One region of the Marinomonas sp. PE14-40 genome, then DNA from elsewhere that is predicted to be linked to it. Evidence: predicted binding sites of a transcription regulator. Region 1 holds the regulator's gene; each other region holds the start of a gene.

Region 1 (3,283 bases):
TCAGCCTAAATCGGAGCCACATCCGCCTGCCGCAGCTAAATCGGCACCACAACAAAGCTATCAAGAGCGTATTGAGCAGGCTAAGCAACCAGAAGTTAGTCAGTCAAATCAAGCCGATATTGCTCGGCAAATGTCCTCTGTGCCTGCTAATAAATATGTTTCTATGGTTGATGAAGATCCTATTATTGAAGAATCTTTATCTATTAAACAGCCTGAAGAAAGCGTTCAATTGAAAGAAATGGAAGCTGAGCTGCAAAAGGTAAAAGAACTGCTTGAGCAACAGCGTAAGCTTGGTGAGGTAAAGAAAAATGACCTTGATCCTGCACAAGCAAAAGTAAAAGAGAGATTGACCTCCCTTGGTTTATCGTCAAGTATTGTTTCTGGTATTCTCGATGATGTTGAATTATTAGGCCGAGAAGACGACTGGAATCGAGTGCTATCTCACTTGGCAGAGCATATTCCAGTTAAAAAGCAAGGTTCTGAAATGCATGGGTGCTATGCGTTTATGGGACCGACTGGCGTTGGGAAAACAACGACAATAGGTAAGATCGCAGCGCAACATGTGTTAAAACATGGTTCGGATAGTGTTGTTTTAGTCACCACAGATACCTATAGAATTGCAGCGCATGAACAGCTTCGTACATTTGGGCGTATATTAAATGTGCCCGTTGTTGTTGTAAATGAATATTCAGATTTGAATGAAGTGCTTGATAAATACTCTAATTTCTCACTTGTTCTGGTTGATACTGCTGGTATGAATCCGAGGGATAGAAACCTAGAGCGTCAATTGCTTATGATGAAAAGAGCTCATTCAAATCTAAAGAAACTGCTAGTGTTACCCTGTACAAGTCAAAGACAAGTATTAAAAACTGTTGTTGATGTGTATGCTCAGGTGCAATTAGATGGTTGTGTGTTAAGTAAGTTAGATGAGTCTGCTTCACTAGGTGAAGCGGTTAGTGTTGTTATTGAAGAGAGGTTGCCAGTCGTCTACATCGCAGACGGTCAGCGCATTCCAGATGATATTCAACCAGCAAGGGCACATAATATAATAAGCCGAGCAGTATATACTGCAGAGCAATATAGTCACATATACAGCTCATTGAAATACGGTAGTTAGTAACTTTATGTTATTTCAACCAGTAAGTTATAGAACAATATAGTACAGTTATTTCAAGAGTATTGGTTTAACAAATATAAGGTTACGTTCATCTTTGATTATGCAGTCCAGAACAGGTCTAAATGCCTATAATCAAAAACCGGCACCATCAGTTAATCAAATTATTGATGAATACGGTTTCTTGGTTAAAAAAATTGCCTATCATCTGCTTGCAAGGTTACCAAGCAGTGTTGAGCTGGATGATTTAATTCAAGCGGGGATGATGGGATTGATTGAAGCGTTCAAACGTTTCGAATCGACAAAAGGTGCTAGTTTTGAAACTTATGCAGGAATCCGTATTCGTGGTTCTATAATGGATGAGGTTCGTAAAAGTGACTGGGCTCCTAGGTCGGTACGTCGAAATGGACGAGCAATAGCGAGTGCGATTAAAGAATTAGAAGCTAAGCTTGGTCGTGAGGCTAGTGATTTTGAAATATCTCAGGCAATGGATATTGGTATAAATGAATATCATGAGATGTTGCAATCAAGTATGTCTACTCAGTTATTTAGCTTCGAAGAGTTGCTTGACTCTGAAGGGTTAAATATTGAGACAGATAATGAAGAGGATAGTGCGCCATACTCTTTTGTTGAAGATTTAGGTTTTCAAAAACAATTGGCGCAAGAAATAGATTCTTTACCAGAACGAGAAAAGTTAGTTCTATCTTTGTATTACAATGATGAACTTAACCTTAAAGAAATTGGTTCTGTGTTAGGTGTGAGTGAATCGCGAGTGAGTCAGATACATAGTCAAGCAGCTATGCGTCTTAAAGCTAGATTAAGTGATTGGCGAGATTAAATATGAGCTTTGATAGACTACCTTTGGGTTGTGGAGGTTGCATTGGATAAAAACATGAAGATCCTAATCGTTGATGATTTCTCAACAATGAGGCGTATCATCAAAAATTTACTAAGGGATTTGGGATTTACCAATACAGTTGAAGCTGATGATGGGACAACTGCATTACCTATATTACAAACAGGAACCATAGATTTCTTGGTTACTGATTGGAATATGCCAGGTATGACTGGGATTGAGTTACTACGTTCGGTTAGAGCGGATGAGAAGCTCAAAACGATTCCTGTATTGATGGTTACTGCTGAAGCTAAGCGAGACCAAATTATTTCCGCTGCACAAGCAGGGGTTAATGGTTATGTTGTAAAACCATTTACTGCAGTGGCGTTAAAAGAAAAAATCGAGAAGATTTTTGAACGAATTGATGCCGGAAAATAGGGGCTGAGAATGTCTGATAATTCTAAGTTACGGCTTGGTGAATTTGAGACTCAGGTGAAAGATGGTGCAGTAGATTTAATTAATCGTATTGAAACTGGCGACTTTGCCGGAGCGATTAAAATTATTCAAGATCTTAGTGAAGCGCGACATAACAACTTCTATAACGAAGTTGGCTACCTGACTCGCAGCCTTCACGATGCTATCCGAGATTTCAAAGTTGATTCTGTTGATCAAATCGTTGACCAAGTCGACGGCGCATCAAAAATTACTGATGCAACTGATCGCTTAAACTATGTCATTGATATGACCAACAGCGCTGCAAACACTACTATGGATATGGTCGATAGTAGCGTTCCAGTTGCTAGCCAACTACAAAATCAAGCAAGAGACCTAAGAAAAGATTGGGGTCGCCTTATACAGCGAGATTTAACCCCCGCTGAATTTCGTGAACTCTACAAAAGAATTGATGTATTTCTGCAAACAGCAGATGAAAGTGCAACAACCTTACATTCGAACTTGAATGCGATTCTTTTGGAACAAGGTTATCAAGATTTAACAGGGCAAGTTATTACTCGAGTCACAGAACTTATCCGTGATGTTGAAGAAAAGCTTGTTCATCTTGTTGCTGTTGCTGGGCGTGTTGATAGCATTTCTGGTATGGAACATGAAGACGTAGAAGATGAGGTTGATGACACAAAAGGTCATGGTCCAGCCATCAATAGTGACAACAACCCTGAAGTATTGAATAGCCAAGACGAAGTTGATGACTTGCTATCCAGTCTTGGTTTCTAGAGGAGCTGAGGATGAGTTTCGAAGTTGATGAAGAGATCCTACAGGATTTTTTAGTTGAAGCAGGTGAAATCCTTGAACAGCTATCCGAACAACTGGTTGATTTA
Region 2 (3,283 bases), 230 kb from region 1:
CACGATTCCAATAATCGTAAAACCTCTTAAATTTGTTTTCGGCCTTAAAAACAAAAGCTTTAGATAAAAAAGATACATTTTTCCTCAATGCGGAAAGAAAAGGCATAGGAAGCGGCAATAAAAATCCTTATTTATCTTTCATTTCAACAAGTTAGGTGAAAATTAAATTATAAAAAATAAAGAAAATATTTTTTAACTGGAGGATTCGTTCGTTTTTTTCAAATTGAGTGATTTTTTACAATTTATTAATGCATTAGAAAGGTTGGCATAGGTATTGCTATAAATATGATGTGGGACTGCCAATCTCACAAAAAAAAAGCCAAACACTTCGAATGTTTGGCTGAAATCACTTCTAGGAGAGAGAAGCGAAATTTTCAAGTGCCATCGCCAAACCTCTTGCCTCCGGCATTTGAAAGTCCTTCGTAGAGCGGCCTGATCAGCCGCTTTTTTATGCCATTAGTATACTAATGGCTTGCCAAAATCACTTCTTCAAAAGAAGCCTTTAGTAAATCCCTTTAACTTTCGCCAAAAAGCTAAAAGTAATTTTGCTTACTTATCAACCGCCACCAATAAACCTCCAGCTGATAAGCCCTTCGCAGAGCAGCCTAACTAAATTTTAAAACTGGTTAACTATCTAACCGCGATTTATTAACCCCCTAGAAGGGACATCGCTGATTGTGGTCTTTGATTTGCTTGCGACAAAATAGTCGTACTAGCTTGTTGCAGAATTTGATTACTTGTCATAGTCGCAGTTTCTTCCGCGAAGTCAGCATCACGAATTCGGGAACGCGCACCTTCAACATTCTCTTTAATGTTACCCAAGTTACTAATGGTAGAAGAGAACCGGTTTTGCACCGCACCCAACTCAGCACGCTTAGTATCAACCGCGGCAATCATACTACCTAACATTTCGATCATACTTTGTGCGTTGGCAACAGAAGATACAGAAGCTGTTAGAGATGAAATAATGGTTGTACCTGCAGCAGTCGATAAGCCCTGTACGTTAAAACCACCCGCAGCAGAAATATCAACACTGTTGTTAGTACCTCCACTTGCAAGTGAGAAGCTAATTGTTTGGCTTGCGTCAGCACCGACTTGGAAACTACCAGAAGCATAGCTACCATCAAGCAAGTTTTGTCCACCGAAGGTTGTCGTATCAGCAACACGGTCAATCTCTGTCGCTAGCTGAGCAATCTCTTGCTGAATAGCCAAACGATCATCATCAGTGTTGGAACCGTTGGCAGACTGAATTGCCAAGGTACGCATACGTTGCAACATGTTAGTTGTTTCGTCCATCGCACCTTCAGCAGTTTGCGCCAAGGAAATACCATCGTTTGCATTTCGCATCGCCTGGTTTAGACCATTTGTCTGAGATGTTAAACGGTTCGAGATTTGAAGACCCGCGGCATCATCTGCTGCGCTGTTGATTCGTTGACCAGAAGCCAAACGCTCGAAAGATTTATCTAACACGTCACCAGAATTACCTAATTGACGCTGAGCGTATAATGACGTTGTATTAGTATTTACATAAAGTGCCATTGTTTTCTCTCCTAAAACAAGATTTTCACTCAACAACCATTAGTGTTATTTAATTATTTGGTTGCTTGCTTGATACAATAGTTATCGACGTCATGAAAACTTACTTTAATTTTTTTTATAACTTTTTTTACTTTGATTTTTTAATTTATTTTGAAGATATAACTTATCGATCGAATATATAAAACCTTTAGCTTTTTATTTGATTTTTTTTAAAAAAAAGTAAATAAACTCAATAAAATCAATGATTTGGGCTTTAATTTATTTTACAAAACGACTCCAAACCATAATAAAAAAAGAATTAAAAATTATATTAACAACTACTTATTTAAATAAGAAAATAAAGAATTGAATTAACAAATTAGAGAATTAGAGAATTAGAGAATTAGAGAATTAGAGAATTAGAGAATTAGAGAATTAGAGAATTAGAGAATTAGAGAATTAGAGAAGATTATACAAATAAATAATCTTCCATTTTTATATCAATTAATTGTGCATCAACAATTCTTTTAATAGAGACATCACCTGCGGTGACTTCTAAATCAATATCTTGTGGTGCCATACTTGTTTTTTGCTTAGCTAAATAAATCTGTCGAATAAGTTTTGGGGTTAATGCTTTACTTAAAGTTAATACAAAACCAATACGTCCGTTCGACAATTCAACGCAGGTACCAATTGGAATTCGACCAACACACTGCACAAAGCGCTTAGTTAAATCCGCATCAAACGCAAGGCCGGCCTCATCCGTTATTATCTTACAAGCTTGCGCAGGACTCATAGGGCTCTTATGTGACTGAGTCGAAGTCATCGCATCATAAGCGTCAATAATGGCGGCCATTTTGCCATAAACTGAGATTTCCTCGCCAATTTTTCCTTCAGGATAACCAGTACCATCAATTTTCTCATGATGATCCTCAAGCATTTGATACACAATTTTCACCAGCCAGTCAGACGCCTTCACAGCCCGTAAACCAAAACTAATATGCTTTTTAAACATCTCAAATTCTGACTCGGATAGCTTTCCAGCCTTGTTTACCATAGGCCCAGGTAACTTGAAGCGGCCAAAATCAAACAACAACCCCCCAAGAGCAATTGCTTTGACATAAGCTTCAGACATTTTTAAGCTTTTTGCAAAGTGTATTGCCAGAACACTACAACCAATAAGATGCTTTACTAGATAAGTATCAGGTGAGCGTACAAATCTAACACACAAAAGTGCACTAGGGTTTCTATCGTAAGACGCAATGAGTCGATCAATCAGCTCAACCAAAACCTCTTCCTCAAATGCCTTACCTTGCTTAAAAGGCATCTCTTGAGATAAGACAATGGCCATAGCCTCATCATATAACGGCAAAGCATCTTTTATTTCATCGGCAACATTGACTGCCTTTGTTTTTTTAACAGCTCTTGCTATTAATGACCTTTGCCTTAATGAAAGTGTTGCTTCTGCTTTTTTAACGGGTGCTTCTAGCTCATCTGAGCGAGTAACTACATCCACTTCTTTAATTGGCTTAGCATCATGCTCTTCACCATTTTCTTTTAAACGCCCTTCTTTAAAATCTAAGATATAATCGCGGGTGTAGTCATTAAGAATATTTCGGAAGTATTTAAAAGCGCTTTGACCTTTTTCATAACGGGTTCTGACATCACGGGAATCATAGCGCCCATCAAGCTTACGTAAACTTTTTACAGATTTGCCAACCGCGACAGATAAGCAAACTTCCAACAACCTCTCTTGAGCATCATA
Region 3 (3,283 bases), 250 kb from region 1:
TATAAAAAATACCCGCTTCAGCTTGGTATTGTGATCTCTCTTGTAAGAGTAGCTTAGCACCCAGTGGAAAAGCCTTAAGATAATCCACTAGTTGTTCTTCTTGATTAATTAGCCTGACACCTGCCCCACGACAGCCTAAGTCTGGTTTGGCAACCAGAGGAAGGGAAAGGCCTTTTTGATAGTATTTCTCTAAAGCTTGACTCGCATCAGCTTCAGCCGTGTTCGCCTCGCCTCTATGGTAAGTGGTGAATTGGCAGATTGATTTTGACGACGCCTCTGATGCTAAGTCTAGAATGTCAGATTTAGATTCACCAACCATGCCAGATAGTGGAATGCTTGGATTAGCAATAAGTGGGAGGCTCAGGCTTCTGTATCTTGCACTTAATAATAACCACTGAATGATGACGGGTGTGTACATGGCCCATGCTGGCCAAAACTCAAAAAATGAGGTGATGTTATCGCTCACCTCAAGAGGAGGCATACCTTCATTAATACCTTTTGGTAATGGGATGCTGTGTGTTTTCAAACTGAAGGCTCCTTAGTGATGGCCTGGCTAACTTGTCTATTAGCAAAATAAATAATCAAAAGTAGAACTGGGGCAAGTGCCCAACGCCAAGCTGAATCAGTTAGCCAAAGGGCATCACCAATGAAGAAAATAGCGCTGTAGATAAAGATACACCATAGCGCAGTGGCGCTCATGACAGAAAGGAAAAAGACTCTGAGGTCGACTTTTAATGCGCCACAGGCTAAGTAGCTAATACTTCTTAAACCTGGAATGAAGCGAATAATAAAAATTGACCAAAATGCAGTCCTTTGTAGGCGTTTACTAATTTCTATGCCTGTCTTTGATTCTAGTCTCTTTTTTGCCCACTGAACCTTGTGGCTGGATTTGCCTAAGTAGTAAAGAATTAAATCACCACTGGCGATTCCAATGAAAATAGATATCAAGCCTGCAGTGTATGAAAGACTACCTTCTACACCTAAAAGAGCGGCACTTATGATGGCGGCATCTTCTAGTAGGTATGACATAAGAATGATGCCAATAAAGAGTAAGGCTGGGTTTTGAGTCCAGTTAATGAGCATTTCTATCATTAGCTTATCCAGAGAAATTTAATAACTTCAGTTAGGACATTCTGGTATATAAAAAGTTCAGTGAATTGTAAAGAAAGTGAAAAGGTTGGGTTTAATTGGGGAGAAATAAATTAGAGATGGTGTCCTCACCAGGACTCGAACCTGGAATAGCCGCTTAGGAGGCGGCAGGTATATCCTGTTTACCTATGAGGACTTCGTATATGGGATATTTTATACCTTAAATTTGTGTTTATTTCAATTATTAGTCATTGATTATAAACACTTAATTAGGCGCTTCCAATGATATGTTTGCTGCTGATAGGTCGGCTATCACCTGTTGCAGTATAGACTCTGTGTTTCTTGTTTTGGCCTTTAAGGATTTCAAGCATGGCTTGATTACGACGACGTACAGAACTTAATACTCTTTCGTTGGCAAAGTTTTTGCCTTTACATTGGACAAGTAGTTCTTCGCATTCTTCAACTAGAAGGCGGGTTTCATCATCGGGAGACTGTTGAGATAACCAGTTTTTAAATGTACCTGGTTCAGGTTTCCTTGGGTTAATGACCCCAAATTTACAGAGGATCTTGTGCTGTTTTTCTCCAAGTGAATCTAATTCGTCAATGGCAGACTGTTTAGCTTCAGATATTTCTTGGATGCGAGCTGTATTTAAAGAGCCGAAAGCAATTCTTTCTTGTGTCAAAAGATCGAGAAGAATATTTAATAATTCTAAATTTCGTTTAAGTACAGGGATGAGAGGCAGCATGGTAATTAGTTTGTCTTAGCTCTAAAACATTGAGTCCATGGCAACCATATTGCTCGCCAACTTCTCTGAATCAACTTTATATTGACCTGAGGAGATCGCTAGTTTAATTTGCTCGACCTTAGCCATGTCCATATCTGGCATACTATTAATTTTAGTTTGATGACTTTGCATTGATTGTGCTGCACCACTTAGTTTCACTGTATCATCAGTGAGTGTGCCGCTTTTCTCTGCTTGAACAGATTTGCTTGATTCTTGTTCGTCGTTAGATTTTTGTAATCTATCATTCTTTGTTACGCTGGGTTGATTGCCATACCCATTGATATTAAATGCCATTTTGTTTCGCCTCTAAGTTTTTGCCTAAAACTTTTTACCTGCCTAACATTTTAATCGGCATATTGACCTATAACTTTAGGTATTTAATGAATAAATACAAAGTTATTTTAATCTCTTCACTGATTTCCTAATAGTTTACTCGAATCTCGCCTTCAGAGACAACTTTACCGTACACAAAACGACCAGAACTTACGTTTTTAACTTTTATTTGTTGTCCTAAGGTACCGTTTTCAGCAGCAACGCCATTCATTTTGACATTAATTAATCCACTTTGAGCCGAAATAAGTACGTTTTGACCTCGTTTAACAATAATAGGGAGCTCTGTTAATTCTTTGGTTATAAAGGTATTTATATTTATGTTACGTTTTGCAATGAGGCCGTAAGGTGGTTTTTCTGGTGAATAAACCTGACCTCTAACTTGCGTTAAATCAACTTTACCTAAGACAGTATTGCTTGCGTCAATTGTTTGCTTTCTTCTTATTGGTGCGATTGCTTTGATCGCTTCTACCAGGATTTTTTGTGATACTGGGATAAATGACTTCCATTCTGGATTTTGACAGGAAATGGCGTAAGTTGTTCTTTTTTTTGAGTTTATTCTTTGGTTTTCAACTGATATTGCTTGGTCACACGCGGGAAGGTAATTTAACCCGCCTCTGTTTTCTAAGTTAATAATGATTTCTGCATTCGGGTAGCTAGACGCTAATCTAGGTAACTCGATATTTTTTATAAAATAGTTAATTTGTTCTTCTGTTGTTGCGGCAAAAACATTACTACACAGCAACGCGAATATGATTGAAATTAACTTGTATTGCTTCATAGAGCAGTTATTTCCATAAAAATTTAAAAGTGGGTGTTAAAGGGATTAGTAAAATAACAGAATTCACTCTATCATTGGACGATATATTCTATTTAAGAGTTTAATCTCAAATCGTGTCATCACAAGTAGGAGGCATTTATGGCCGGAGTTCTCGAAAGCGTTAATCAGCGTACCCAGTTAGTTGGGGAGAACCGCCTTGAGTTATTGCTATTTCGCTTGAATGGAAAGCAAGTGTATGGAATCAATGTTTTTAAAGTAAAGGAAGTTCTTCAGTGTCCTAAGTTGACCAGCATGCCTC

Evidence for each region. Region 1 encodes FliA, which starts transcription of late flagellar genes. Its sites were predicted from a motif close to CTAAAGTTNNNNNNNNNNCNGCCGATA; they were not measured.
Region 2: a site for FliA is predicted at 1,704-1,730, ahead of Q0A08_RS12200 (flagellin). Genes of this name have one in related genera too.
Region 3: a site for FliA is predicted at 2,221-2,247, ahead of flgM (flagellar biosynthesis anti-sigma factor FlgM). Genes of this name have one in related genera too.

The regions. Positions count from the first base shown of each region.
Region 1 covers NZ_CP130700.1:2,413,714-2,416,996, reverse strand. The annotation lists gene flhF (flagellar biosynthesis protein FlhF) at 1-1,117, shown strand, start outside; gene Q0A08_RS11150 (RNA polymerase sigma factor FliA) at 1,218-1,952, shown strand; gene Q0A08_RS11145 (chemotaxis response regulator CheY) at 2,007-2,387, shown strand; gene Q0A08_RS11140 (protein phosphatase CheZ) at 2,397-3,179, shown strand; gene Q0A08_RS11135 (chemotaxis protein CheW) at 3,191-3,283, shown strand, end outside.
Region 2 covers NZ_CP130700.1:2,644,418-2,647,700, forward strand. The annotation lists gene Q0A08_RS12200 (flagellin) at 649-1,539, opposite strand; gene Q0A08_RS12205 (HD-GYP domain-containing protein) at 1,988-3,283, opposite strand, start outside.
Region 3 covers NZ_CP130700.1:2,661,259-2,664,541, reverse strand. The annotation lists gene Q0A08_RS12300 (D-alanine--D-alanine ligase) at 1-526, opposite strand, end outside; gene Q0A08_RS12295 (DedA family protein) at 523-1,092, opposite strand; tRNA gene Q0A08_RS12290 (tRNA-Arg) at 1,210-1,285, opposite strand; gene flgN (flagellar export chaperone FlgN) at 1,359-1,835, opposite strand; gene flgM (flagellar biosynthesis anti-sigma factor FlgM) at 1,857-2,168, opposite strand; gene flgA (flagellar basal body P-ring formation chaperone FlgA) at 2,296-2,985, opposite strand; gene Q0A08_RS12270 (chemotaxis protein CheV) at 3,124-3,283, shown strand, end outside.